One region of the Bacillus sp. GB_SG_008 genome, then DNA from elsewhere that is predicted to be linked to it. Evidence: riboswitches for the same ligand, from Rfam matches in the RefSeq annotation. Region 1 holds a riboswitch; each other region holds the start of a gene.

The links. Region 1 has a riboswitch for S-adenosylmethionine ahead of ACTDJC_RS09325 (Na+/H+ antiporter NhaC family protein). Riboswitches for the same ligand answer to the same signal wherever they lie in the genome.
Region 2: linked by a shared signal. The riboswitch ahead of ACTDJC_RS17925 (MetQ/NlpA family ABC transporter substrate-binding protein) and the one ahead of ACTDJC_RS09325 (Na+/H+ antiporter NhaC family protein) in region 1 are both predicted to bind S-adenosylmethionine.
Region 3: linked by a shared signal. The riboswitch ahead of mtnW (2,3-diketo-5-methylthiopentyl-1-phosphate enolase) and the one ahead of ACTDJC_RS09325 (Na+/H+ antiporter NhaC family protein) in region 1 are both predicted to bind S-adenosylmethionine.
Region 4: linked by a shared signal. The riboswitch ahead of ACTDJC_RS07265 (methionine ABC transporter ATP-binding protein) and the one ahead of ACTDJC_RS09325 (Na+/H+ antiporter NhaC family protein) in region 1 are both predicted to bind S-adenosylmethionine.

What each region holds. Positions count from the first base shown of each region.
Region 1 covers NZ_JBPZSK010000003.1:305,590-313,166, forward strand. The annotation lists gene ACTDJC_RS09300 (response regulator) at 81-713, opposite strand; gene ACTDJC_RS09305 (sensor histidine kinase) at 706-1,767, opposite strand; gene liaF (cell wall-active antibiotics response protein LiaF) at 1,767-2,507, opposite strand; gene ACTDJC_RS09315 (PspA/IM30 family protein) at 2,765-3,427, opposite strand; gene ACTDJC_RS09320 (lmo0954 family membrane protein) at 3,473-3,829, opposite strand; gene ACTDJC_RS09325 (Na+/H+ antiporter NhaC family protein) at 4,023-5,339, opposite strand; SAM riboswitch class I at 5,437-5,541, opposite strand; gene gltP (glutamate/aspartate:proton symporter GltP) at 6,037-7,308, opposite strand.
Region 2 covers NZ_JBPZSK010000007.1:100,433-108,009, reverse strand. The annotation lists gene ACTDJC_RS17930 (ABC-F family ATP-binding cassette domain-containing protein) at 1-1,146, shown strand, start outside; SAM riboswitch class I at 1,324-1,438, shown strand; gene ACTDJC_RS17925 (MetQ/NlpA family ABC transporter substrate-binding protein) at 1,530-2,342, shown strand; gene ACTDJC_RS17920 (methionine ABC transporter ATP-binding protein) at 2,355-3,395, shown strand; gene ACTDJC_RS17915 (methionine ABC transporter permease) at 3,370-4,038, shown strand; partial or broken gene ACTDJC_RS17910 (DnaJ family domain-containing protein) at 4,375-4,675, shown strand; gene ACTDJC_RS17905 (thioredoxin family protein) at 4,691-5,002, shown strand; gene ACTDJC_RS17900 (hypothetical protein) at 5,020-5,262, shown strand; gene ACTDJC_RS17895 (histidine kinase) at 5,434-5,577, shown strand; partial or broken gene ACTDJC_RS17890 (IS6 family transposase) at 5,737-5,891, shown strand; gene ACTDJC_RS17885 (amino acid permease) at 5,967-7,286, opposite strand.
Region 3 covers NZ_JBPZSK010000001.1:698,777-706,353, forward strand. The annotation lists gene ACTDJC_RS03575 (serine hydrolase domain-containing protein) at 1-713, shown strand, start outside; gene ACTDJC_RS03580 (NAD(P)-dependent oxidoreductase) at 718-1,602, shown strand; gene ACTDJC_RS03585 (DUF3909 family protein) at 1,607-1,939, shown strand; gene ACTDJC_RS03590 (hypothetical protein) at 1,968-2,246, opposite strand; gene ACTDJC_RS03595 (cupin domain-containing protein) at 2,492-3,004, opposite strand; gene ACTDJC_RS03600 (methylthioribulose 1-phosphate dehydratase) at 2,982-3,620, opposite strand; gene ACTDJC_RS03605 (2-hydroxy-3-keto-5-methylthiopentenyl-1-phosphate phosphatase) at 3,617-4,276, opposite strand; gene mtnW (2,3-diketo-5-methylthiopentyl-1-phosphate enolase) at 4,273-5,517, opposite strand; SAM riboswitch class I at 5,582-5,688, opposite strand; gene ACTDJC_RS03615 (pyridoxal phosphate-dependent aminotransferase) at 5,741-6,931, opposite strand; gene ACTDJC_RS03620 (carbon-nitrogen family hydrolase) at 7,035-7,577, shown strand, end outside.
Region 4 covers NZ_JBPZSK010000002.1:446,028-453,604, reverse strand. The annotation lists gene ACTDJC_RS07270 (methionine ABC transporter permease) at 197-862, opposite strand; gene ACTDJC_RS07265 (methionine ABC transporter ATP-binding protein) at 855-1,880, opposite strand; SAM riboswitch class I at 2,192-2,299, opposite strand; gene ACTDJC_RS07260 (hypothetical protein) at 2,426-2,770, opposite strand; gene ACTDJC_RS07255 (thioredoxin family protein) at 2,913-3,212, opposite strand; gene ACTDJC_RS07250 (toprim domain-containing protein) at 3,224-3,568, opposite strand; gene gcvH (glycine cleavage system protein GcvH) at 3,779-4,162, opposite strand; gene ACTDJC_RS07240 (arsenate reductase family protein) at 4,204-4,569, opposite strand; gene ACTDJC_RS07235 (DUF3978 family protein) at 4,939-5,385, shown strand; gene ACTDJC_RS07230 (phosphatase PAP2 family protein) at 5,987-6,625, shown strand; gene ACTDJC_RS07225 (PTS transporter subunit IIC) at 6,733-7,577, opposite strand, start outside.

The DNA of each region.
Region 1 (7,577 bases):
ATATTCTCTCACAGAATCTTCTAAACAAGTAAACATAACACTAAACAATGCAAAATAAAAAGGCGTTTCTACGGCCTTTTTTATTTTGTAAGCTGGTGGCGAAACGCATAAATAACCGCTTGCGTACGATCACTTACATGTAATTTATTTAAAATATTACTTACATGCGTCTTTACTGTTTTTAAAGCAATGAATAGCTCATCTGCAATTTCTTGATTACTCTTTCCTTGTGCAATTAATAATAAGATTTCAAACTCTCGCTCTGTTAATTCTTCGTGTAGCAGCTGTTCTTTCTTTTGACGCATACGTGACATCATTTTCCCGGTAACTTTCGGTTCAAGCACTGTTTCTCCATCGTACGTTGCCCGCACTGCATCTGCTATATCACTTGCTCTTGATGTTTTTAATAAATAACTAGTTGCACCGGCTTCAATGACTGGATACAGTTTTTCATCGTCTAAGAAACTTGTTACAACAACAATTTTCGCTTCCGGCCATTCTTGAATAATCGCACGCGTTGCCTCGACACCATCCATTTCATCCATAACAAGATCCATTAAAATAATATCTGGTTTTAATGATAATGCTAATTCTGAACCTTTTCTTCCGTTTTCTGCTTCTCCTACAACTTCAATATCCGGCTGAGTTGATAAATAAGCAGATACACCCATCCGAACCATTTCATGATCATCAACGAGCAATACTTTAATCATGCTGTTCCTCCTCTCTATCTATAAGAATCGGCACTTTCACCTCAATTTGCGTTCCTTTATTCGGAAAGCTTAATACCTTTAAAGTTCCGCCAATTTCATGGACACGTTCTTGCATGGAACGAAGACCGTATGATCCAGCTTTATTGACGCCTACTTCAAAACCTACGCCGTCATCAATAATTTTTAAAATTGCATATTCATCAATTTGACGCAGCCTTACTTCTGTTTTCTTTGCTTGTGCATGTCGCAGTGTATTTGACAACGCTTCCTGTACAATACGGAATAAGTGATCTTCTACACCTTTTTTCAATTGAATTGGCTCAATCAACCATTCAATCTTCATATGTTGTTTTCTTGAAAGCTCCGTTAATAATTCTTCAATACCTTCTGTTAATTTTTTACCTTCTAATTGAACAGGACGTAAATGAAGGAGCAATGCTCTCATTTCTGATTGTGCATTTACAACCATATTTTCAACAAGTTGTAATTGTTTTTGAGTAGTTTCTGATATATTAGCAGTTTGCTCATTAATTGCTGCCATCATCATTGACATAGCGAAGAGTTGTTGACTTACAGAATCATGAAGCTCCCTAGCTAAACGATGCCTCTCTTCTGAAATAACCTTTTGTCTCATTTCTTCATTCCAATGCGCTCGTTCATTCGTTACTTTTTGAAATAATCCTGCTTGCTCCTCTAATCTCCTAGCAAGTACAATTACCTTTCGCTCCACTTCATGAAATTCATCTTCTGCAGTAAACGAAGCATCTTTCGGGAAATTCCCTCGTTCTACTTCAAATAAAAAAGTCGTTAAACCTTGAATACGCTGCTGCATATAATAACCAATCGCATACCCAACAACTCCACCAATGAGAAGACTCATGCAGATAAGAAACAATCCAACTGGAACAGAAGCAATCGATTCTTTCCATAATAAATCATATACAGATTGCCCACTTTTCCATACATATACGATGGTACAAATGAATGCAATACTACTAGCAGATAACATAGAGTAGCGAATATACATCCATGAAATATTCTTTTGCCTTTTCATTATACTTTCCTCACTTCCGTATCGCCTACGATAAGCGAAGAAATAATTTTAATACGCCTAGGAGCCTCATTATAGTGTTCTGTTTTGAATGTTACATTGCGATTAAAACCTGTTTCTTCATGATTAGGAAGCAAAACTTTTCCAATAATAACAGAATGATTTAAAGATAGTTCAATATCGTATGGAACATACAAACGAATATTACCAATAACACCACGAATAACAATGACGGTTTCTCCTTCTGGAATCATAGCTGTTGTTAAATCAATTTCAACATCACCGATTCCATACTGAACATTAATATCTTCTAACTCATAAATATGATCCATTATTCGTACGTTACCAACCATTATATTCTTAAGATACGGTTCTGTTCGATAGATTTGTTTTTCTTCATTTATATATCCTTTTTCCTTAATTTCGACCTGTACCATTTTTGACTTCTGCTGACCTTGCACAAGCTGATAACCAACGAAAGCTAAACAAGCAAATAGAACAAGCACGAAGGCTGCTGATGAAAACAGGAAAAATACGAAAATGAGTCCTCCGACAAATAAAAGCACATTTCCTCTCACATATCGGTTCTTTTTTCGATAATTCCTTCCAAACATAATCATAATAAAAGCAAAAATAAGGGCACCCGGCTCAAAATGTCCGAGAATCATATCAAGAACAAGACCAAATCCAAATATAATGAGGAGCATTCCTACAAATTGTGTTTTCGAAAATTGTTTCTTCATCTCAGCTCCCCTTTCTTTGTCATATGTAAAGTGAAACTTCCATCAGTGGAGGTTTTTTCATCCCCCACTGATAGTTAGTTGAACCAATCGGGCTTTTACGGGCAGTTATCCCCACCTATCTTCCTCGTCTCTCTTTGAATCTTGAGGTAGGGGTTTTACTGCCCGTTAATGCGGGATAAACAGAAGAAAAAGGTATTGCATTCCAACACCTTTTCTTCTATCACTATATCATAAGCTTGTTTTATAATGTACTACAATTATTTTACTGATTCTTTTGTTATAGATACTTCTTTTTTCTCCTTCATTTCGCGCTCAAGCTTTGCAATCTTCATATCAAATGTGTCACGTTCATGATCTTCATTGATGCGAAGCTCTAAATCAAGAATGTGATTTTCAATTTCTTCAAAGCGTAAAAATGGGTTATTTTCATCCATTTTATGCAGAGCCGTATTCATGCGACGGTTCGCATGTGCCATATTTTCACGTGCCATTAATTCCATACGTTTTGCATTCATTTCTTTTAATTTATTTTTCATTTCAGAAAGGCGACGCTCTAATTCATCAATTTGTTCCATAACACCTGCATACATTTCTTCTAAGCGAGCTACTCGCCCTTCGTAATATGCGACTTCTTCTAATGCACGTTCTTGCAATTGCATTTCTCCTGCTTCTTGCGCAATTACAGCTTGCTTGGATCTCTTATTTACGAAATAACGCGCCTGCTCAAGCTCACGAGCAAAATTAGATTTTAATGTTTTATGACGCTCAATTAACTTTTCAATTTTTGTTACCTCACGTTCGCTATCACGTAAATATTGATTTAACATCGCAATTGGGTTTTTTCTTTCTTTCTCGTCTAACACATTATGAAGATCTGCAAGTATTGCCTCGCGTACACGTCCGAATAATGATTGTTTCATTTTAAATCTTCCTCTCTTCTACTTTATTATTTTAGTTGTTTAATATTAGTTATTTTTCATTAATTTGTTCCATTCATCTTCAAAATTGCTATATGGTTTAGAACCTTCTGAAGCAGACTCTACTACAACTTTTTCTTTTTTCCATTCGCGGTATCCATAATATAGAACGACTAATGCTACGATACCGATTAATGCTGGTGAATTAGAAAGGCCGATTGACAAGCCAACTAAACCGACAATACCCCAAGCTAACTTTCCAAAAAATGATCGTGCTCGCACAAATGACTTGTAGCTCCAATACACAATCCCTGCTCCAATTGCAAATCCTATAATACCAGCAAGACTTCCAAGAGCAATTAAAGCTAAAATACCGGCTGCGATAAACGCTAGAAACTGTTTCATCTTGTGCTTGCCTCCCTTCGATTTGATACTCTTATCTTAACTATTTTTTCATTTTTCTATAACGAGCTTAAGAACCGTTTTCTTCTCAGACTTAAGTCCTATTCATCATCAGACCTATATTTAAAGTGAGATGAAATTAGTCGTTATATTCAAAACAAAAGAGGATGCCTTATACAAGACATCCTCTTTTTCATTATGCTGTTTTTTCATATTCCTTTTTCTTAGCTATAGGTGAAAGACGCGGAAAATTAATTACAATTGAAATAATACCGCAAACCGCAACTAACATTGGATAAAATGAATACGGTAATAACTCAACTGGTGAAAGCGAAGCAAATCCTGCCGCTGTTAACATTTGTGCACCGTACGGGATTAACCCTTGCACGCTACAAGAAAATAAATCTAACAGGCTCGCAGATTTTTTCGGATCAATATTGTATTGATCTGCAACATTCTTTGCTAGTGGACCCGTGAAAATAATAGAAATTGTATTATTTGCTGTGCACATATTTGTCATACTTACAAGACCAGCAATTCCAAATTCTGCACCTTTTTTCGAACGAATATTACGCGTTAGTATATTCATTAAATACTGAATACCGCCGTTATATTGGATAATTTCAACCATTCCACCGATTAAAATCGCTAATAATACCATCTCCATCATACCATTAATTCCTACTGTAATACTTTTAAAGAAACTTGCTAATGTGTAGCTTCCATCTAACATGCCAATGATACCAGCAAACACTGTTCCTCCAGTTAATACAACTAGTACGTTACATCCAAGCAGCGCTGTAATTAACACCCCTGCATACGGCAAAATTTTCACCCAGTTAAACGCATGTGCCGTCATATTTGTATGAGTTCCTAACGTAAGAACGATTAAAAGTATAGTCGTAATAATGGCAGCCGGTAATACAATCAAGAAGTTTGTTTTAAATTTATCTTTCATTTCCGTTCCTTGTGTACGCACCGCAGCAATTGTCGTATCTGAAATAAAAGATAAATTGTCACCAAACATTGCTCCGCCAACAACTGTCGCCATAGCAAGTGCCATAGAAATATCCGTTTGCCCACTAATTCCTACTGCAATTGGCCCCAATGCTGCAATTGTACCCATTGACGTTCCCATCGCTAATGAAATAAACGCACCAATAATAAACAGTCCAGCAACTAACAAGCTTTGCGGAAAAATAGTAAGGGCTAAGTTTACGGTTGCTTCAACAGCGCCCATACCTTTTGCTGTTTCAGAAAATGCACCTGCTAATACAAAGATTAATACCATAATCATGATATCTGGATTGCCAGCCCCTTTAGCAAAACGTTCAACCTTTGTCGTAAAGTTTTCTTTTCTATTCATTACTAACGCGATAGCAACTGCAATTAAAATAGCAACTACGATTGGTAACTTATAAAAATCTCCTGTAATCACACCAGAACCAATAAATAGTGCTAAAAATATACCAAGTGGCAATAATGCCCATCCATTTCCTTTTGTTTGTTCCAAAGTAATATCCTCTCCTATTTCTAAACCTTTCCTTCACAAGAGCGAAAAAGACCTCTTCTAAAGAGAAGAGGTCTTATATATCATATAAGAAACACTCTTCTCATCTATCAAGCATATCGCTTGCTGGATTTGGCACAGCACTCTATATGAGTCCGCTGCCGAGGCATCGTAGGGCCAGTCCCTCCGCCTCTCTTGATAAGAAGGTTTCATATTATATTTTGTGTAAATCAATCCTTTATTACTTTACTCGCTGCAAAAGAAAATGTCAAATATTATTTCTATCAAAATAGTTGGTATTTTTTTGATATTTATAAAAAGTTACGAATGAATCAAACATTCCATGCAATTAAATAATATCTTTTATTTTCAAAATTTCTGTTTCTAAAATTGAAAACCATGAAAACTCCCGCCACTTATCTCCTTCGGATCTTGAAGTGGGGGTTTCTCGTGTATCACCTTCAAAAGATGCTTAACACGAGTGGAGTTGACACAGCTGCCTGATGGCACAACCCCTCTATTCCATCGGCAAACGCCTTTGGAACTGCTTTTTTTAAGATGTTATAGGAACCATTCACATCTGCGTTTAATAATTTGTTTTCTTTCGTTCGATACAGGCCACGCCTAATTCGTTTACCACTAAATACAGTAATTTCATATAGAAAAGCCCTCACGTATAACGTGAGGGTTTTGTTGTAATTTAAGCTGCTTGCTTCTCTGAAATCTCCTTCAAATAAGCTTGTCCTTTTTCTTCGTCATATTGACCTTCCCATTTAGACATAACAACTGCAGCTAATGAGTTACCTACTACGTTTACTGCTGTACGTGCCATATCTAAAATACGGTCAATACCAGCGATAAACGCTAAACCTTCAGCCGGAATACCTACTGTATGAAGCGTTGCTAATAATACAACGAATGATACGCCTGGTACACCTGCAATACCTTTTGAAGTAACCATTAATACAAGAAGCAATGTAATTTGCTCTGAAATTGATAAGTGAATACCATACATTTGCGCTAAGAAAAGAGCGGCAATTGCTTGATATAATGTTGAACCATCTAAGTTAAATGAATAACCTGTCGGAATAACGAAAGATGTAATGGCTTTCGGACAACCGAAACGCTCCATCTTTTCCATAATCTTTGGTAGAACCGTCTCTGAGCTTGCTGTAGAATACGCTAAAATAAGCTCGTCTTTTAAAATCTTAAAGAATTGAAAAATATTAATTCCAAATATTTTTGCTGTAATACCTAATACAACAACAACGAAGAAAATCATTGCTCCATAAACAACAATAACTAACTTACCTAATGGGATTAATGACGCTACACCAAACTTAGAAACCGTTACGCCAATTAACGCAAATACACCAAACGGCGCAAATTTCATTACTTGATTTGTCACCCAAAACATTGAATCTGCTACACCCTGGAAGAAATTCAGAACTGGCTTTCCTCTTTCTCCAATGGCAGCTACTCCTAAACCAAATAATACAGAGAAGAAAATAATTGGAAGCATATCACCTTTTGCCAATGACTCCATAATATTCGTTGGAACAATATTTACGAACGTATCAGCAAATGAATGGTGCTGTACTTGTTCTGTTGTCGCTGTATACTTAGAAATATCTGTTTTTTGTAACTGTGACATATCCACGCCTTTTCCTGGTTGGAAAATGTTCGCTACTAATAAACCAACAATAATCGCAATTGTTGTAATGATTTCAAAATACAGGATTGTTTTTCCGCCCAAACGTCCAAGCTTTTTGACATCACCAACGCCTGCCACCCCAACAATAAGACTGGCAACAACGATTGGTACGACGATCATTTTAATTAAGCGGATAAAAATATCACCAATCGGTTGTAAAATTTTAGCAACCATCGGATCACCATAAAAAATTGCTCCTACGGCAATACCGAGAGCAAGACCTATTAAAATTTGCCATGCAAGTCCAATTCTTTTCATACTTGCTGCGACCCCCTTCTTAGATGTTCTAAATTTCCATATTCTATTTTTCTATAAAATACAAAAATCACAGTATTAAATATTATAAGACTATTCAATACTTTCGCCCCTATTAAAATGATAAGACAAAAATAGAAATCTGACAACTAAAAAAATTTTCCTCTATGCAAATTTTTTTCTTGACAAAAACAAATCCAATGTCAGAAAACCTAACATGAGAACGATTCCTCTCTTCCTTATTTCTCGATATATGTTAGTTCGTAACATCA
Region 2 (7,577 bases), on a different contig from region 1:
TTTTATCATATTGATGCAAAAATAGAGGAAGTTGCTGCGGGATTAGGGATTTTAGCACTTGGTATGGAGCGTGAGGTGGAAAAACTAAGCGGCGGCCAACGAACAAAACTATTATTAGGAAAATTATTATTAGAAGAACCGCATGTTTTATTACTTGATGAACCAACAAACTATCTCGATAACGTTCATATTGAATGGCTTATGGGGTATTTGAAAAATTACGAACATGCTTACATTGTGGTTTCGCATGATGAAGGGTTTTTAAATGAAATTACCAATGTAATTTATCATTTAGAACATAAAGGAATGAAACGTTATATAGGCAATTATCAAACATTTATAAAAAACTATGAACAAAATAAACAGCAATTACAAGTGGCATATGATAGGCAGCAAAGAGAAATTGGAAAGTTAAAGGACTTTATTCAAAAGAATAAAATTCGTAAAGCAAAACAGGCAAAAAGCCGCGAAAAAGTATTAGAAAAAATAAAAAAAATCGGAAAACCAACTTCTGCACTGCAGCCACGTTTTATGTTTCATGTTTACTGTAATCCTGTGAGCCGGATTTTAGAGGCAAAGGATATGCAAATTGGCTACACAGCGCCCTTATTCCCGCCAATTGATTTACAGGTAAAGCGCGGTGAAAAAATTGCCATCGTCGGCTATAACGGTATTGGGAAAACAACAATGTTAAAAACACTATTGGGACATTTGCAGCCTTTAAGTGGTATTGTGAAAATAGGAGAGCGAGTAAATCCAGCTTATTTTGCACAAGAAGAATTTGCTTCAGAACAAACACCAATTGAGGAAATATGGTCATTGCGACCTGATATGACTCAAAAAGAAATTCGGCAGGCCCTAGCAAGGTGCGGTTTAACAGAAGAACATATTGGGCAGCGGCTTTACTCATTAAGTGGTGGAGAACAAACGAAAGTACGTTTATGTGAATTGATGTTAACAGAAAGTAATGTACTTGTTTTAGATGAACCGACTAATCATTTAGATATTCGAGCAAAGGAAGCGCTTAAGGAAGCCCTCATGCAATATGAAGGTACGGTGTTACTAGTTTCTCATGAACCAGATTTTTATGAAGATTGGGTGACGCAAGTTTGGCATGTGCAGGGGTGGCGCAAAGAGATAAAATAAGGGATATCAAAGGAGCGTATAGCTCCTTTATCCCGCTATTTTTGAGCAGTAAGCCCCCCAATGGGGGAAGTTTCGCTTTATTGTTCGAGAATAAAAAAAATTCAGAAAAGCATGTTGACAAAATGTTTTACAAGATTTAGTATAAGGTACATAGTTTTTGACAACTTTATACCGATACTCTTATCCAGAGAGGCGGAGGGACTGGCCCGATGAAGCCCGGCAACCAAACTTACGAAACGGTAAGTTCAGGTGCTAATTCCAGCAAAACGATTATCGTTTTGGAAGATAAGAGAGGAAGCTACTTTTATATATAGGACACCTCTCTTAACTTTAGAGAGGTGTTTTTATTTTGTCAAAAAGATAGAAACTAAGGAGGAACTGAGATGAAGAAATTATTATTAAGTATTGTAAGCGGAGCTGTATTGTTACTAGGGGCATGCAGCCTAGATTCAACAAAAGATGCTAAGGCATTAGATGAGAAGAAAATTACTGTTGGCGTAACCGGCGGGCCGCATGAACAAATTTTGGAGAAAGTAAAAGAAGTAGCTGCAAAAGATCATTTACAAGTGGAGATTAAAGTGTTCAATGATTATGTAATGCCCAATGTATCGTTAGATGAAAAAGACATTGATCTGAATAGCTTTCAAACGAAATCATATTTAGATGTATTTAAAGAAGAACGCAAAATGAAGTTAACAGAAGTATTTTCAACAGTAACGTTTCCAATGGGGATTTATTCAAAGAAAGTGAAAGATGTGAAGGACTTAAAAGAAGGGGATGCAATTGCGGTACCGAATGATCCAACAAATGAATTACGCGCGTTGAAATTATTTGAGAAAGCGGGCGTATTAAAAGTTGATCCAAAAGCAAAAGAGAAGGCAACCGCGAAAGATGTAGTAGAGAATCCTAAAAACTTAAAAATTGTTGAACTAGAAGCATCCCAGCTGCCAACACAGTTAAGTGAAGTACAAGCAGCTGCCATTAATACAAACTTTGCAATGGGTGCAAAACTACATCCAGCAAAAGATTCTATTTTCCGTGAAGGAAAAGATTCGCCATATGTAAACTGGGTCGTTGTTCGCTCAGATAATAAAGATGATGCAGTCGTAAAGCAGTTTAAGAAAGCTTACCAATCACCAGAAGTGAAAGAATTTATTGAGAAAAAATTTGATGGAGCTGTATTGCCATCGTGGTAGGGGATGAAGTGCATGATTGAATTACAGAATGTATCTAAAATATTTGAAACAGAAAAAGGGAAAGTAGAAGCACTTAAAGGTACATCGCTTACTGTGAAAACAGGAGAAATATTTGGAGTTATTGGATATAGCGGTGCCGGGAAAAGTACGTTAATCCGCTGCGTCAATTTATTAGAAAGGCCGACGACTGGTCATGTTCTTATAAATGGAAAAGATTTAACATCTTTATCTTCAAATGAGCTTGCACAGGCAAGGCAAAAAATTGGCATAATTTTTCAAGGGTTTAATTTATTAAAAACAGCAACTGTATATGAAAATATAGCACTTCCGCTTCGACTTACAGGAGTTACAAAGGCTGAGATTCAAAATAGGGTAGAAAAATATTTGCGCATTGTTGGATTGTTTGAAAAAAAAGATGCGTATCCGAATGAACTTTCAGGGGGACAAAAACAACGGGTCGCGATTGCCCGCGCCCTATCTCACGAACCAGAAATATTACTAAGTGATGAAGCAACAAGTGCATTAGATCCGGAAACAACAGAATCTATTTTAGATTTGCTTTTAGAAATTAATGAGGAGATTGGGATTACGATTTTACTGATTACGCATGAAATGAATGTTATTCAGCGCATTTGTGATCGCGTAGCGGTAATGGAAAACGGTAGTATTGTAGAAAGCGGTAAGGTAAGAGATATATTTACGAATCCGCAGCATGACACAACTAAAAAGTTTGTAAACAGTTCATTTGCTTCAAAAATTCCTAACGTATTACAGGTTGAATTACAAAAGAATGGTGAAATCGTTACGTTATCGTTTATTGGAAATTCATCTGGTGAACCAGCACTTGCTGTTGCGACAAAGCGCTTTAATGTGTATCCCAATATTCTATCGGGGAACATCACCCAGCTGAAGCATGAGGCGTATGGAAAATTAGTTGTTCATATGAAAGGAGAAACAAAAGAAGTACATAGGGCATTATCATTTTTACAAGAACAGGGAATTATTGTAGAAGGGGGCGGAAAAGAACATGACCAGCAAGTCCTTTTTGGGTGAGTGGAGTGAAGTAATATGGGAAGCAACGATTCAAACATTTCAAATGACAAGCATTGCTCTTTTTATTTCAATTATCATTGCGCTTCCGCTTGGTGTAGCACTTGTGTTAACACGTCCCGGCGGGCAACTAGAGAATAAAATCATATATCCGATTCTCAATACAGTGATTAATATCATTCGGTCTATTCCGTTTATTATTCTACTATTTTTTATTTTACCTTTTACAAAATTCATTGTTGGGACAACAATTGGAGTAAAAGGAGTAATTGTACCACTTGTCGTATTTACAGCACCTTATATTGCACGTCTTATGGAAACAGCATTACTTGAAGTTGATCGAGGAGTATTAGAAGCCTATAAAGCGATGGGAATCTCGACTCGAAAAATAATTTGGTATGTGATGGTTAGGGAAGCAAGGCCATCTTTAGTTCTAGGTTTAACGATTGCGACGATCGGGTTAATTGGTGCAACTGCAATGGCGGGACTTGTTGGAGCAGGTGGGCTTGGTGATTTAGCATATCGCTTTGGGCATTTGCGTTATGAACCAGAAGTGATGTATGCGACCGTTCTAATTTTAATTATCCTCGTACAAGGATTGCAGTCTCTTGGAAATGGGATTGCTAGAAAATTAAAAAAAGATTAATAGAAAATGTAAAAACGGTGCCTCTTTTGTGCAAGAGCGCCGTTTTCTTTGTTCCAGTTAAGATAATTAGAGTTTCAAATATTAGAAAAACGACAGTTTTATATTTATCTCGCTACTTTTGGGCAGTAAGATCCCAACCTCAAGATGCAGAGAAAGTGAAGAAAATAGGTGGGGATGAAGAAATCCTACTTGATGGAAGTTTCACTTTATAAATCTATTTTGCGTGTATGAATCATATAAAAATAGCTTGTTTTATTGACGGAATTACATATATTTCCGTATGATGATAATGAAGCCACGGCACATGAAGTTTTTAACATATCTATATAAATGCTGATACATGACAAAGGAAAGCCTCTTGAATGAAAGGATTTGTCAATGATACCAGAAGCTTCGCATAAGTTATAAAATTTTAAAAAATGCTGGCATGATTCCTGAAGAAATGCAGCTACAAAAAGATATGTTAAAAATCGAAGATCTGATTGCTTGCTGTCACGATGAAGCAGAAAGAAGGCAATTATAAGAAGAATTAATTGCAAAATCGCTTCGTCTTCAGCAAATGCTAGAAAGGCGTAAATTAAAAGAAACATCAGTATTTGGCACATATCGTAAAAAGATATTTCAAAAATTCATGTAAGAAAGAGGGATTTGCATGAAACAATTCTCAAATATAGAAGAACTAACAGCATATATTGAACAACAGCCATTATTACTACTATTTATTAAAACTGAAGATTGCGGTGTATGCGACGTTATGCTCGAAAAAATAACACAATTACTCGAACATCATTCGAATGTGGAAAGAATTGTTGTTTCATTAGAGGATATGAGGGAAATTTCAGGGCAATATTTAGTGTTTACTGCACCAACTGTTTTACTATTTTACGGTGGAAAAGAAATAGTACGAGAATCTCGTTTCATTTCTTTGGAGAATATAAATCGTATTCTACAAATGATTGAATAGTGAAAGGGGGATTTAAAATGGAAATATTAGTAGGCGCTGTGCTTTTTATTATACTATTTTGGATTATTGTAAAAGTAATTGTATCTAGTGAAAGAAAGCGGGCACAAAAACAATATAAGTCTGATGCAACGGGTAGTACAACGTATACTGCTACACCATTTTTTTTCGCAGGACCTAGTGAGAGTTCAGGAGATTGTGATAGTTCTTTTGGTGGAGATGGTGGAGATGGCGGAGATGGTGGAAGTTGTGGTGGCGATTGAAGTTAATATGGAAATGCGTCTGAAAAGGCGCATTTCTTACTGTTTTGAAATTTAAACAAACGTTTGATTAGTTGGGGCAAAGCCTTGTGAAATGTATTAAACAAACGTTTGATTAATAAGGGAACTCATATCGATTAATAAAGATAAAAAGATATAAAGAGGGAATATAGAATGGAAAAAAAGCCGAAAGTAAAAAATAAAGGGAAGATGATTGCATTTGCTTTAGTAGGGGTAGGCGTTATTTTATTTAAGGTCGCGTTAAAAATAGGGAAACTGTATGCGATTCATAATTGGATTGACAAGATGTTTTCTTAAATAGGGGTCACCTTACATACCCATCAACTTAAGAAATTGGTTGTTCCCCAAAACGCAAAAAATGCACTAAATTCTCATAAATAACTGTTGTAGTGATATAAAATTTTCGTTTTGGGGATACTTCAAAATATTAGCTTGATGGACATGGGGCGGCACCCCAATATGCTTGGATTAAAATCATTGCAAACAGCTAAAAAAGTGATTGCTGGAATAGAAGTTATGCCTATAATCAAAAAAGGACAAACTCCCCAAGGTGAGAAGTTTGTCCAAAACAGATATATCTTATCTATAATTTCTTTGGTTTAACAGCATAAAATTCATTTCCGCTAGGAATCTTTCGTTCTTTTTTCATTTCCCACTATTTTTGCAACAGAACCAACAATAGTGAATTAGAATAATGATCTAATACTTGCTAGGACAGTAAGTATACCTATAATAATGACAAATACGTTGCTCGCTTTCCCTCTGTATTTAGCTAGTACTGGTACTTTGCGGATCGCATACATTGGTAATAGACATAAGATAGCAGCAACTAACGGACCACTAAGGGCATCAATGATTCCAAGAATACTTGGATTTGCATAAGCAACATACCAGCATGTTAATACAACAAAAGTAAGGATCATTGTCTTAACTGTTTTTTCTCCCATATTTTTTCCGCGTTTTTTACCGACCTTGATAATCATGTCACGCATTACCTCATATGCTCCTATATAATGGCCAAGGAAGGACTTTGTTATAGCCATAAAAGCAATGATAGGAGCTGCAATAGTGATGACAGGCGAATTAAGCTCATTAGCAAGATATGATAGAATTGATAAGTTCTCTTCTTTTGCTTTTATAAGATCAGCTGGAGTCAAACTCAATGTACTGCTCCAAACAAAGAACATAACAACAGCGAATGTCATGATATAACAAGCTTTTTGTATTTGAGCACATTTGGCATCAGTAGCTTCTATTCCATAGGTTGCTCTCTGTTTCATAACAAATGATGAAATCATAGGCGAATGATTGAACGAGAATACTATGATTGGTAGTATCATCAATATCGTTCCAAAATATCCTGTGCCTGTTGAAGCAGTAGAAACACTTGAAAAACTAAGCATTGACGTATTCCACTGTGGAATCAAAGATATTGCGATAAAAAGTAGAGAAGCTATGAAAGGATATACTAGCATGCTCATTATCTTTACAGTGATATCTTGACCAAAATTTAATATAGCTATAAGACCGAGTACTAATACAAGCGATAAAATGGCCCTTGGAGGCTCCTGCATGTGCAATTGATTCACGATAAAGCTACTTGCAGTATTTGTAAGTGCAACCGAATACATCAGCACAATAGTATAAATTGAGACGAAATATACTATATTAAAAATTATACTTGCCTTATTTCCGAAATACTCTCTTATTGTACCTGTAATCCCCTCTTCAGCAGAATTAGAAGCGTATATCATTTTAGCAAGCGCTCTATGTGAGTAGTACATAACAGGAAATGCAAGTATGGTAATTAACAGTAATGATAATAAACCACCTGAACCTGCATTAATAGGTAAAAAGAGTACTCCTGCTCCAATTGCTGTTCCAAAAAGGCTCAATGCCCAGGTAGTATCCTGTTTATGCCACTTTTTAGGATCTGGATATTTCTCATTTTTTACTGCAGTATTTTCAGCTTGAAATTCTATTTTTTTTGCAGTATTCCCATTCATATAATAATTCCTCCTTGTATCCTATTCTTACGTCTCTTTTTAAGGCTTAGGAATATTGGCCCAATCACATCAAAACAACTTTTGTATTTAACAACTAAGCCCCCATAATGTATTGTTTTTAACTGCAGTTGAATCTAAGTTATTAGAATGTCCAATTCAAAATATGTTCCGGCTTTTATTTTCTACAATTACATTTGTTCCAAAAATCAGAACATAAGATTCGGATGGTAACGCTTCCACTTTTATGTTAAATAAATTTCCCTTTCTGATTACAAAAGGAAGCGTATCAGT
Region 3 (7,577 bases), on a different contig from region 1:
AATATATTCCTTCTTTTCCTGCTAATAAAAATATTACGTTGTACCATTTATTAACGCATACATCGGGACTCCCTGATCATGGAAAAGGGAAAGTCAATGCGGCATCACGTCTTAGTTTAGTGACATGGATTGGACAACAGTCAACTGCTTTTCAACCTGGAAGTGGCTGGTTATATTCAGATTATAATTATATGTTGCTAGCTTATATTCTAGAAAAAAACTCGGGACAATCTGTAGCACAATACGTTACAGATCATATCTTTATTCCTGCGGGAATGACAGAGTCAGGTATGGGAGAGACACCAGCAGGAGATGTGAATTTTTCAAAAGGATATAAAAAGAAAGAGAATGAACTTGTGCTAGCGCCTAAATTAGCAATGAATTGGTTATATGGGTGCGGAGAGATGTATACAACGGTGCATGATATGAAAAAGTTAGATGAAGCAATTATGACAGGTAAGCTTATCTCTGCTGAAAGCTTAAAATTAATGCTAACACCATCTTCAGAAAAAAAATATGCATTTAGCTTATATATATATCCAGATTATTATCATAATCATGGTGTACTTTCGGGATGGAATACATTTAACAATTTTAATTGGGATAAACAATTATTTGTAATTGAATTCTCAAATGTGCAAAATGGAATTGATGATGAGTTTAATAATGAATTTCGTAAACTTGTGAGTGATTTATTAGAGAAAAGGGGATGAGAAGATGAAGCAGATATTGCCACCAGCTTCTATTGGTTTTGTTGGTACAGGTGTTATGGGAAAAAGTATGGTGCGTCATTTATTAAAAGCTGGTTATACTGTTTATGTATATAATCGTACAAAAGAAAAAACAGCAGCTTTGATTGAAGAAGGTGCGTACTGGTGTGATTCTCCTAAGAAAATTGCAAGAACAGTAGATGTTGTAATGACTATGGTTGGTTATCCACATGATGTGGAAGAAGTATACTTTGGTGCAGAGGGGATTCTTACTCATGCCAAGCGAGGGACGATTACGATTGACTTTACAACATCAACACCAACTCTTGCGAAACGTATTTATGAAGAAGGGAAGAGCAAGGGAATTCATGTATTAGATGCCCCCGTATCGGGCGGAGATATCGGAGCAAAAGAAGGAAGCCTTGCGATTATGATCGGTGGGGATGAAGAAGTATATGAAGCATGCTTTCCGTTATTTGAATTGTTAGGCAAAAACATTATATTGCAAGGAAATGCAGGTAGTGGCCAACATACAAAAATGTGCAACCAAATTGCGATTGCATCTAATATGCTTGGTGTATGTGAAGCACTTGCTTATGCAAAAAAGGCAGGTTTACATCCAGAAAAAGTGTTACAAAGTATTTCTACTGGTGCAGCAGGTAGCTGGTCATTAAGTAATTTAGCACCGCGCATGTTACAAGGTGATTTTGAACCAGGATTTTACGTGAAACATTTTATTAAGGATATGAAAATTGCGTTGGCAGAAGCAGAACAACTTGGGTTATCTGCGCCTGGCTTAGCTCTTGCGCGAGAATTATATGAACAATTGATGCAAGACGGTGAAGAAAATAGCGGAACACAGGCATTATATAAACGATACATAAAGGAGTGAGTGTATGGGTTTAGAGAAATTTGATAATATCATTGATACGGTACAGCGCGCAGAAACAATTTATATTAATGATAAGCAACTGGCTGCGTTTAAAAAGAAGTATAGTTTTGAACCGGTATTTGAATATGGTAGAGATGAAACAGGTCGTTATGTCATTCGAACAACGAAAGAAATGCTAGAAGAGATGGAATTTTATTTAGCGTTAAAGTACGAACGTGATCTCATTGATTTATATATGAATGCAGAAGTAGACGGGAAATTTTATGTTTCGGTTAGTTATGGAGAGGATGCACTTCATTTACAGGAGCTATTTCAATTTTTAGAAGAAAATAAATAAAAAAGTCCTCATATGAGGACTTTTTTATTTAGGAAAGGCCTGTTGCTCGGCGTGCTTTTTCAATTGGAAAGGGAATGACTTCAGCCACTCTAGTTCGAGTAAATCGTTTTGTGCGAGAATGACGTAATATATATAGTGCAAACAGTAAACAAACAGGAATTGCACCATATAAACCAAAAAATAAAGCGCTTACAGAAGATGCGACAAAACCAATCATACCAACTTCTAATTCCTCCATAATAGCTCCCACAACAGCAGGTATAGACCCGCAAACGACACCGAAAAGAATGGCTAAAATTAACTCCATGTATTCCCTTCCTCCTTTTTACAATTTCACTTGTTTTTTCTATTATTTGTATTATAACACATTTTAAACAGAATATTCAGAAAAAGTTCACAAAATGTTCATAAAATTGTAAAAAATTATTCAACAAAAAATGCAGGTTTATCTCATATAAAATGAGATAAACCTGCCCATAGGAGGATGTATATATGTAGAGTGAATAAAAGGAAGGAAAAGGGGTACCAATTCCTTTTATCCAACAGACTACCTTAATAAATAGGAACCCAACCTTCAGTTGTCACAAAAATACGAATTGCTACAACTTGACGATCGTTTTGAAGGGTAAAATAATGTCTTATGTTTTCAGGAACCGAGATTAGATCTCCTGGTTCAAGTTCGACATCAAAGAAACGCCCATCTTTTCCTTGGATGGCAAAAATGCCATGTCCGCTGACAATAAAGCGAACTTCATCATCGGTATGATGGTGTTCTTGCTTAAAGTTTACTAACAATTCATCTAAATTCGGTGTTGCGTGAGAAAGTGAGATAACATCGCTTGCTTGATAGCCGCGGCGTCTAGAAACATCAGCAACTGCTTCTGCGAACACTTCTAAAATTTCTTTCTTATTTTCATCAGTTAATGCATAGTTTTCTTGTAAATGAGCAGGAAGCTTTGTAATATCCCATTTCTCATACAAAACACCTTCATTTTGTAAAAATTGTTGTACTTCTATTTCTTTTTCAATGCGAGTATTAATTTCATGAATACGAATTTGCGCCATATTGAACGCCTCCTTTAATTGATAATAGTTTAATATGAAACTGGAATAGAAACTCATATGCTTCTAATCTCTTTTTTGTATCAAAGCTATCTTTTCCCCATACTGTAATACCGTGATTGCGAATTAAAACAGCTCCTGTATCTTCGTAAATATGATTGCGAAAGCTCTCACCTAATGTTGGGATATGAGCGTAATTTTCAATAATCGGAATACGAATAGAAGCGCCTTCTTCCCAAATATTGAGTGCTTTAATAATTTCTTGATTACAAAGCACAACTTCTTTGTCGTATACGTTTGTAATTACATTATTATCGGTTGTATGGACGTGCAAGACGCATGCAGCGTTTGTATTGTTATAAATATGAGTGTGCAACAATGTTTCTGCAGAAGGGCGTAAATCTGTTTCTAAAACAGGATTTCCATTTTGATCGACTAACAGAAAGTCGTCGGGTGTTGTTTTTGTTTTATCTCTTCCGCTTGCTGTAATGAGAAAGGTAAGAGGATTGTCACTCACTTTTATTGAAATATTACCGCTTGTTGCTGGAAACCAATTCCGGTCCGTTAATTCTTTTTTCAGTTCACTTAGTTCTTGCCATTGACGAAATAACTGTTTCACTTTATCACCTCCAACAATTTCCCTACTTCGTTTTGGATATCATGAAATGTTTCAAAAGGTGTATAAGAAATGTGATGTTCTTTGCATTTTGTAATAAGAAAGTCACGAGCAAACACTTTATCAGCAAGTTTTGCGGCTTGTAAGTCTGTAATAGAATCACCGATTACAATTTTAAAATTACTTTGTGAACTTAAATTGCGAATAATTGTTGATTTACAAAGACCGCATTCATTTTCACAATGTTCATCACATAGATGTGGCCAATTAACTTGAATTGTTTCATGGGAAAAATCAGTTGTATTACAGTAAATTTGCTCAAAATCAACAATTCCTTCGAGAAGAGGATAAACAAAAAAGTCCATTCCTCCTGATATGATATAAAGTGGGATATTGTTCTCTCGTAAAAACTGTACAAATTCTATAAAACCAGTACGAATGACTGCTGTTTCTTTAATGAAAGCTGTAATCTCATTTTGTAAACTTGTAGGTAATAGAGAAAAAAGTTTTCCAACACCTTCTTGAATAGAAAGTTCTTGTGATAAAATTTGTTGTTTAATTGTTTCCGCTTCTGGCGGTGCAAACTTTTCCATAATGGCAACAATATTATCGTTATTTGTAATTGTGCCATCGAAATCGCAAAAAATTTGAATACTCATGCCTTCACCTCTTCAGAAGGATTGCCCCATAAACGCAAGGCGGCTTGTAAATAAGGATCATTAACCTCATGAAGAGGCGTGTTTGTTAGCGTTGCATCGATGGCAGATCGAAACGCTTTTCCGCCTCCCTGTGCGCCGGATGGGTGTCCGTGAATACCGCCACCAGCATTAATGACACATTGCTGACCAAAATCACGAATAAGAAGCGGAACAAGTCCTGGGTGAATGCCAGCAGATGGAACAGGAAAACTTCGTTTAAATGGCTCATTTTCATCTGTAAGTGCTTTTGCTAAAGAAAGTGCCTCTTCTTGTTTTAAAGCGACAGTTCCATAAGGTGATGGGAATAATGAAAAATCTGCGCCTGCATAGCGAAGGAGCTTACCAAGTAATAAGGAAGATGAAAACCCATATAAATCAGATGCTATGTAAGTCCCGCTTACTGCTGGGTGTGCCATGATTGGAATATAAATATCATCGTCCTCTGCCAAAGCTTGTAAAACATCCAGCCCATAAGCAAATGCATTGAAGAGTAATAGATCAGCCCCAGCTGCAACGGCTTGTTTCGCCTTCTCTTTTAAATCATAAGTGCGTCCTGAAAGATTAACAGCATATAACGTCTTATGACCATATGTTTCGTAAATGGACTGTAATACTTCTTTTCCAGCTCGAATACGTTCTGACAGTGGTGTTAACGGATTATCAAATAAAATTTCATCATCTTTTACAATGTCTACACCGCCGCTTGCTTGATCGCGAAGCTGTGTTTTTAAATAACCGATATTACGGCCAATCATTCCTTTAAAAATACTCATGAGAAGAGGGCGCTCGTGGACATTCAAGATGTTTCGTATCCCATCGATACCGAATTTAGGACCTGGGAAGCGCTCTTTTAGATCATCAGAAAATGTCAAATCAATTAATTTAATTTCTCCATCCAGTGATAATTTTCCGAAAACAGTTGTAAAAATCGCAGGTAAGTCATTGCTAAAATTAGCAGATGGATAATGAATTTTAATAAGACCGCGTTTTACTTTTTTATCAAGGTATATATTTATTTTTTCATCGTCTTCTAATTCTTCTACACTAATGACTGAACCTTTATGTTGTTTTAATTGTTCTTGTAGTAAGTGAGGTAAGTGTGTCCACGAACCAACTGTTAAACCGAGAGCAATTTGCTCTGCTTTGTAAATTAAATTGTGAGAATCATCATGAATTAAGTATGTTGCTATTATTCCGCTCATTTTCATAACCTCCTAGTTGAATAAAAAAAACCTCTCAGCTAAGGAGAGGTTTTTTACAACCAGCTCCTTATCTGTCAGCGTAATGCTGCGAGAATTAGCACCGTGCCTACATAAAGTAGATCGGTTGCCGGGTTTCATCGGGCTCGTCCCTCCACCTGCTCTTGATAAGAAGTATTTGGAAATGTTTTAATTTTTTTGATAACTGAATTTTGACAGAGAATTTTTACGTTGTCAATATTTTTTTGAAAATTTTTAATTGATGGATTCTGTGAACTGCTTCTCGAAGGCGTTCTTCTGTATGTAATAAACCAACGCGAATATAACCTTCTCCGTGTTCACCAAATCCGATACCCGGTGCGACGGCAACGTGTGCTTGTGTTAATAGTACATCAGCAAATTGCTCTGACGTATATCCATCTGGAACAGGAAGCCATGCGAAAAAAGAGCCTTTTGGTGCAACTGCATTCCAGCCGATAGAACGACAAGCTGTAATGAAAGCATTTCTTCGAGATTCATAGCGTTCTACTAGTTCATCTACGCAAGTTTGCGGACTTAATAAAGCTTCGCAAGCAGCTTCTTGCACGGCACCAAAAATACTGACGTACATATGATCTTGTAATAAGTTGATCGTTTCGATGACACTTTCATTACCAACGGCAAATGCAATGCGCCATCCTGCCATATTATATGTTTTTGATAACGTATAAATTTCAATGCCAACATCTTTTGCTCCATCAACTTGTAAGAAACTAATTGGCTTTTTAGTATCAAAACCAATGGCACCATACGCGAAATCATGACAAACTAAAATGTCATGTTTGTTTGCAAACGATATAGTTTCCTCGAAGAATTTTGTTGTTGCAATGGCTCCTGTTGGATTGTTCGGATAGTTTAAAAACATTAATTTTGCTTGTTCAGCAGTTTGTTTATCAATCTTTGTATAATCAGGTAAAAAATGATTTTCTGCTAATAATGGCATTGTTGCAAGTTCTGCTTTCGCTAAGGCAACACCTGATAAATAATCTGGATAGCCAGGATCAGGAACGAGAATTGTATCGCCTGGATTTGTAAAACAAAGCGGTAATTCAACTAATCCAGCTTTTCCGCCAAATAAAACAGCTACTTCGGTTTTGGGATTTAACTGTACATCGTATTCACGCTCATAAAACGTAGCGACAGCTTCTTTTAAGCTTTCATGCCCGCGAAATGGCGGATATTTATGATGAATTGGTTGTTCTGCTGCACGCTGTAGCGCTGCTACGATATGCGCTGGCGTTGGCTGATCTGGATTTCCTTGTCCTAAGTTAATAACATCATGACCAGCTTGCACGGCTTTGTTGACTTTTGTGACAAGCGTAGCAAAAAATTGTGTTGGTAGTGATGTTAATACCTCAGAAGGTTGAAAATGTTTCATACTTTCCACCTCTTTTGAAAATTGTTGCAATTATAGTGACAAATGATATAATCTTTTCAACTTTTTGTAAAGGAAAAAAATAAAAGGGAGTAGGGAGAAATCAATGAAAATTGCTTGTATTCAAATGGATATCACTTTTGGTGATGTAGAGAAAAATATAGAACACGCTGAGAAAAAAATAAACGAAGCAATGAAGGAAAAGCCAGATGTTATTGTATTACCAGAGCTATGGACAACAGGTTATGACTTAGGTCGACTTGCTGAAATTGCTGATCCAGATGGGGAATACACGAAACAACTATTATCGAAGTGGAGTAAGCAAAATTGTGTAAATATTGTTGGAGGATCGATTGCTAAGCAAACAGAGAAAGGTGTTACAAATACAATGTATATTAGTAATCGAAGCGGAGAAATTGTGGCTGAATATAGTAAAGTTCATTTGTTTCAACTGATGGATGAGCATAAATATTTAATTGCTGGAAATGAAACTGGGCATTTTCTATTAGAGGATATACCGTGCGCAGGAACAATTTGCTATGATATTCGTTTTCCAGAATGGATACGTGTTCATGCTGCACACGGGTCAACGGTATTATTTGTTGTAGCAGAGTGGCCACTTGTTCGCTTAGCGCATTGGCGGTTATTA
Region 4 (7,577 bases), on a different contig from region 1:
ATTCTATAGAGAGTTTCGTGTGAGACGAAAACACTTTATCCCTCATTAACGGGCAGTAGACTCCCCGTTAGAGCCCGATTGGGCGGGCTTTCCATCAGTGGAGGATACGGCCCTCCACTAATAGAAGTTTCACTTTATCCCAATAATAACTTTCTGAAGCTAGAGGTAGATAATATATCCACCACCAACTTTCCCTTTATCTTTTATCAAGACGCTTCGTAAGAAAATCACCAAACATTTGAATAATAAATACAATAACCAGCACAAGAATTGTTGCCATGAGAGTGACATCGCCATTATTGCGTTGGAATCCCTCTAAATAAGCAAGTGTACCAAGACCGCCTGCTCCAACAACTCCAGCCATCGCTGTATAGCCTACAAGTGCAATTGCCGTTACCGTAATACCCGAAATAAGTGCTGGCAAAGATTCTGGTATCAATACTTTTAAGATAATTGTACTCGTCTTTGCTCCCATCGCTTTTGATGCTTCAATAACGCCTTTATCAATTTCACGAAGCGCAATTTCAACCATTCTCGCATAGAACGGTGCTGCTCCAACAATTAATGCTGGTAATGCGGCACTTGCTCCAAGAATCGTATTAAGAAGAAACTTCGTAAACGGAATCAATAAAATGATTAAAATGATGAACGGAATAGAACGAAAAATATTTACAAACGCGCCAATCACAATATTGACTGGCTTGTTCTCCCACAGATTATCTTTTCCTGTGAGAAACAGTACTAATCCAAGAATAAGACCTAATACGAACGTTGCAAGCGTGGCAATTGCCGTCATGTATAACGTTTCTTGTGTTGCTTCTAACATTTGATCCCAATCGACATTTTGAAACAAATTATCCATGTGCAATCACCTCCAGCTCTACTTGCTCTTGTTGAATCGTTGCAACTGCCTCTGCAACCACATCTTCGTCACCTTTTAAATGAACAATTAAACTTCCATACGCCCCGTTTGTCGTTTGAGCAATATTTCCTTGCAAAATGCTCACTTCAATTCCATCTTTCTTCATTAATTCCTGCAGAACTGGTCTTTCCACTGCTTCACCAATAAATTGCAGTTTCACGACTTTTCCTTCCGGGTATTTTTCTACTAAATGTTCAATTGCTTCATCTGTATCTTCAGAATCTGTTATTTGCTTAACGAAGCGCTTTGTAATGTCTTGCTGCGGATTACGAAATACATCTAACACACTGCCGCTTTCAACAATCTTTCCTTTTTCCATAACAGCAACGCGGTTACAAATTTTTTGAATAACGTGCATTTCATGTGTAATGAGTACGATCGTTAAACCGAGGCGTTTATTAATATCGAGAAGCAAATCTAAAATTTGATCTGTTGTTTCTGGATCTAGTGCTGATGTCGCTTCATCGCATAATAATACTTTCGGGTTATTTGCTAATGCTCTCGCAATCCCAACGCGCTGCTTTTGTCCACCACTCAGCTGAGATGGATACGCATCTCCTCGCCCTTCTAAACCAACAAGACGAATCAATTCATCTACACGCTGTGTTCTTTTCTCTTTTGTCACTCCAGCAATTTCAAGCGGAAAAGCAATATTTTCACGAACAGTTCGTGACCAAAGCAAGTTAAAATGCTGGAAAATCATCCCGATTTCTTGACGCGCTTCTCGCAGTTCTTTTCCTCTAATTGCTGAAATCAAACGCTCTCCAACAGTAATTTTTCCAGACGTTGGTTTCTCCAATTGATTAAACAAGCGAATTAAGGAACTCTTTCCGGCACCGCTATATCCGATAACCCCGAAAATTTCACCTTTTTCTATTTGTAAATTCGCATTATCAACAGCAGTAACATCGCCGTTTTTGGAGCGATATATTTTCTTTACATTTTCTAACACAATCATTGATGTCACCCCTTTTTAATTAAAAAGTGTAAGCGGCTCTCCGCTATACCGATAAAGTGAAACTTCCATCAGTGGAGAGTTTTTTCATCTCCCACTGATGGTTAGTTGAACCAATCGGACTTTTACGGGCAGTTATCCCCCACCTATCTTCCTTGCTTCTCTCTGAACCTTCCGGTGGGGGATAACTGCCCGTTAATGCGGGATAAATGAAGCTGTTGTTTGAGCGTCCTCCTACACTGAAACAACAAAAAAACCTTTCTGCTTTAAAATGAGCAGAAAGGTTTATATACATAAATTACTATTATCCTTTCCTCTCATCTCTCAAAGCATTCGCTTTGCAGGAATTGGCACCATTTCAACATAAGTTGACGGTTGCCGGGTTTCATCGGGCACAGTCCCTCCACCTCTCTTGATAAGAGAAAATCAGATGTAAATTTCGTCTGATTTTGTCGTTATGAAGTTTTCGTTATTTCATGTTTTGAATTGTATCAACGCATGAAATAGATGTCAACAGAAATTTTTGCAAAGAAGGAACTTTCTGAAATTTAAGCACCTATTCGTAGCGGCTTACAAATATGAAATACAGATTCTAATAATAACATTGTTTGGTATGCCCCTCTATATGTAATGGCCTTTCTACGCAATAGTGACTGCAAACGAACTTGTCCTGTAATTAATAACTGCAAGTCATCTTCTTGAAAACAAACAAGTTCTTCCGTTCCCATTGCACCATTCGTAAGCTCAATTTTATCTCTTGAAATTTTCAATGAATAACGCTCATCTTGAAAAGTAAAACAAACAGTCCGCTCAAATTGCGGCAGTAGCGGTTCTAAATGATATTGCGTATTGGCATATGTTACAAATGATTGAAGCAGTGAATACAATTTCATCTCCGTCACACTCCTCATATCACGTTTTACATAATACCATTCCATTTCTATAACGAGCTCTCCTGTATCTTTCTCTCGACAAAAAATCACTTGTTGCTTATATTTCCCAAGAAATATGTCGAGGCGGCAAAGTATTTGCCGCCTATTGTAATTCCATATATAAATATTCCACAGATTGAAATGCATATATTTTCTTCATAAGTTGATTTTTCTCAAATATAAGTAAACACGGAACGCTTTCAATTTCGTACTCCCGCGCAAAATGCGGTGCGTAATTTAAATCTAGCATCCCAATTTCCAAATGAGGTAATGCGGCTTCAACAACTGTTAACATTTTTTTAGCAAGTTGACACGTACCACACATTGGCGTATATACGTATAACACCGTTTTATCTTGATTTTCAACTGCAGCCATAGCTTCATTTCCTGTCAAATCGATCATTCTACCATTCCTTACCGTAAAAATTCTGTATAAACGTCAATGTCAGCTCCCCATAAAACGTTCGCTAAATGATTTGATGGTGCAGTTGCAACCTCACGATACGAACGATCAATATAAATATGTTCAGCATGTGGAAATTCTCGGCGAAATTGTTTGCGTAGCTTCTCTCCTGCATCATCTGCGTCCACAAGCACATACACTTCTTTATCGTACAGCTGATCAATAAGTTCATCCATTTTCGACAAACTAATTGTACCATTTGTACAAACAATTTCCACCGGTTCTCTAATAATCGTTTCAATCTTCTTCTTATCTGATTTACCTTCAACAATAATTACTTTTTCCACATAGACCACTTGGCATCACCCGATCACCATATACTATGATACAACCTTACCTTTAGTATATAGTATATTCGATATTTCAATGTTGTTTCCTGTTTATTTTTGTGAATAAAAGCGGAAGTGGCTCGTTCAGAATGTGGGGAAGAAGTGAAGCCACCGAACATTCTAGCTACTAGAGCTGACACAAATAAAAAAGGACAGCTATTAGCTGCCCTTTCCATCTTAGTCTTGATTGATCATTTCTTCGTATTGTTCTGCAGTTAATAAGTTATCCACTTGACCTGCATCTTCAATCTCAACTTTAATCATCCATGCACCTTCGTATGGAGACTCGTTAACAAGCTCTGGCTTGTCGTTTAATTCTTCGTTTACTGCTACAACTTTACCTGCTACAGGTGCGTATAACTCAGAAACTGTTTTAACAGATTCTACGCTTCCGAATGGCTCGTCAGCTTCGATTGTTGCACCAACTTCAGGAAGTTCTACGAATACGATATCTCCTAATTCGTGTTGTGCGAAATCTGTAATACCGATAACAACTTGGTTGCCATCAACTTTTACCCATTCGTGTTCTTCAGAGTAACGTAATTGTTTTGGAATGCTCATGTCTGTACCTCCAATGAATGTATTAATTATGTAAAAATACCTTATCGGTACTTTTTCCACACGCTTTCAAATTGTTCTTCATTAAAGCCAACTGTTACATGATTACTGCCTGTTACAATTGGTCGTTTGATTAACATGCCATCAGAAGCGAGCATGTCCAACATTTCCTCTTCACTTGCATCTTTTAGCTTATCCTTTAAACCAAGCTCGCGGTAACGCATTCCACTTGTGTTAAAGAACTTTTTTAATGGCAATTCGCTTTTTTCATATAAACTGCGAAGTTCTTCCTTAGAAGGTGGATTTTCAACAATATGAATCATTTCATATGCTACATCATTTGCTTCTAACCATTTTTTTGCCTTTTGGCATGTTCCACATTTTGGATATGAATAAAATGTTACTGGCATACATTCACCTACTTTTCACTAACCTTTACCTTATCATATAGAAAATATTTTTTCATTTCAAACTTTAACTTAATTCGCTAAGAATTTCTTTTATCCTGCAAAATTTTTTATTTTTCTTAAATTCTCAAAAAATACTTTACTACCCTAAAGAAATTATTTAACATAATATTAACTATGTTAAATATACGGTTTTTAAAACACGAAATACTAAATCAGTTTATATTGTTTTTTAGTAATTTGTCATGTATTCTCTTTAAGGAAGAATACAAATGTTTAATCTTTTTTACTGCTTGAAACTGTTATATTAATTCTTTTGTTCTATATTTTTGTCTTTGATAGTACATAAAGAAAAGGAGATTATTTAACTATATGGACCTACAAATTCACTCAGTCATCCAGCAACAAATTCAACATCATTCAGATCAAACTACAATCCACTTTCAACTTGAAGAACTTGATGAATTAACAGACACAAAGTTAAAGTCAACAACATTGTCTGTTGCTATAAACAAAGACATTCTCCAGTTTCAAGTGATAAAACAAACCGGAATAAACAGTACGAATACATATCGCAAAACATATGTCATTCCTGTAAAAGCATTTCACTACATTCTCGTATCAACACAAGAAGATTCAGGACAAATGAATGCTAATATACAGGTATTTGGACATCACGGTGAGTTTCTCTTAAACGAAAAATTCTCTTTACAACATATAGATAATATTCGCACAAATAGTTCAGAATTCCCAGACTTTTTCGCAACATTAAATGAAAGCGTAACTAAATACATAAATGAATATAATACATCTATTTAAGCTTATATGATATTTTATTGAAATAATAAAATTCTAACTATTTTTATTATAATATATTTAGAGACAGAAAAACACTTCATTTTTTTTGAGAAGTGTTTTTTTATTTTTTCAAACAAGGTGCGCAGCATTATAGAACATATATCTTAATCAAACGTTTAATTAGTATTATAAAATCGAACATACCTCTTAAACAAACGTTTGATTAAGACCACAAAATCGAACGTACGTCTTAATCAAACATTTATTTAATGGCAATTCTCTCTTATTGAAAATGCAAATGGGCTATATCTTAACTTTAGAATATACTATAGTAAAAACGCTTTAATGAAAATCGATAGCTCGTTTATATTTTTCTATTATAATTTTCCATCAGTGCGGGGGTCTTACTGCCCGTTAATGCGGGATAAACTCGAACATACCTCTTAAACAAACTTTTGTTTACTGACAGCTTCTCTTTATCAAAAATACAAATGAATAATATCGTCATCTTACAATATGATATAGTGAAAACGCTTTAATGAAAATTGATAGCTCATTTACATTTTTTCTATTTATAATTTCTCAAGTTTTATCTCATTACATTAGAAATAGGAGAACCGCTATGGAGAATAATCAACGTTCATCCTTTCTTCCATTATGTTATATATTGCTACTCATACTTGTAGGTCTTCTTTATGACGTGCTCAATCAATCAACAGTAGGTGCTGTGAATGTAACAACAAAAATAGACGCATGGATTCCTTTTACAAAAGAATTTATCGTTCCATACTTACTTTGGTTTCCCTATCTATACGGTACTCTAATTTATTACTGCTTTGCTGACCGAAAGCTCTACTACGTTACATTAAGTAGTGTTATATTAGGTGACCTTCTTTCTTTTAGCATTTATTATATGTGGCAAACAACGGTAACACGTCCTGAAGTGATTGGCAATGATGTGTTTGCTAATTTAGTTCGCTTTATTTACAGTATCGATCAACCTGTAAATTGTTTTCCTAGCATTCACGTGCTCACAACATTTGTCATTATGATTACAGCATATAAGAGAAAAAAGCAAAACAAATGGGAATATGGTCTATTAACATTTGTTGGCGCACTCATTATTTTATCTACTTTGTTTACAAAACAGCACGCCTTTATAGATGTAATAACAGGCATCGTAGTAGCAAGCTTTCTTTATGCTGCTATGCAATCTGTATTTGAATTACGTAAACAAAAGGTTAAAGCCCCTGCTGGATGATCGTATAATCTATAAAAACAAAAGCAGACTGCGGCTTCAGTCTGCTTTTCTCTATGTAAAAGGAGCTTTTCAAATTGGTATATTATATGTCACACTCTTACTAATCTTTAAGATTGCGGTACAGTCATGTCGCCAGGTTTAATACGACCTGCTTTTTTCAAAATCATATACAGTATATAAGAAACAGCTACTGGAATTATGATATAAGTAATTACCATCGCTGGAACAACACTTAATCCTTTGCTTGAAATTAAGTTAATTGGTGCGATTAAAGAACTAAGTCCAAGACCCGCAATTTCTTTCCCCGCTGTCATTTGGAATACAAGCGCCGATACAGGACCTACAATTGCACTGGCGACAACAGTTGGTACAAGAATCATCGGGTTCTTAGTAATATTCGGAAGCTGTACTTTCGGTGTACAAAGGGCTTGTGCCAAAATACCGCCTAAATTATTTTCTTTCGCAGAGATAACAGCGAATCCGATAAATTGAGCGACGCATCCTGCAAGTGCAGCACCGCCTGCTACGCCGTCTAGGCTAAGGGCAATCGCTAAAGCTGCTGATGACGCTGGAGAAATTAATAATAAACCCCAAACAACTGAAAGTAAAATAGAAGCAATAAACGGACTGCCTGCTGAGCTATCTTTAATAAATGCTCCAACCGCATTTAAAACCGGGCTAATATTGTGGGATAACCAAATACCAACTAAACCTGAACCTAATATTGCAGCAAACGGAACAAGCATCATATCTAAAGCAGTTTTTCCGCTTAATCGTTTACCGATATAAACTGCTAGTGTTGCTGTTAATAACGCACCAATTGGTTCACCAGTTTTAATCATCAAGCCGGCTGCAGTAATCGAAATTGATCCAGCTCCAATCGCTCCTGCAACCATCGCTGAGAAAATGACAAGTCCATTTGCTCCAAGCATAAAAGCGATTCCTGCTCCAA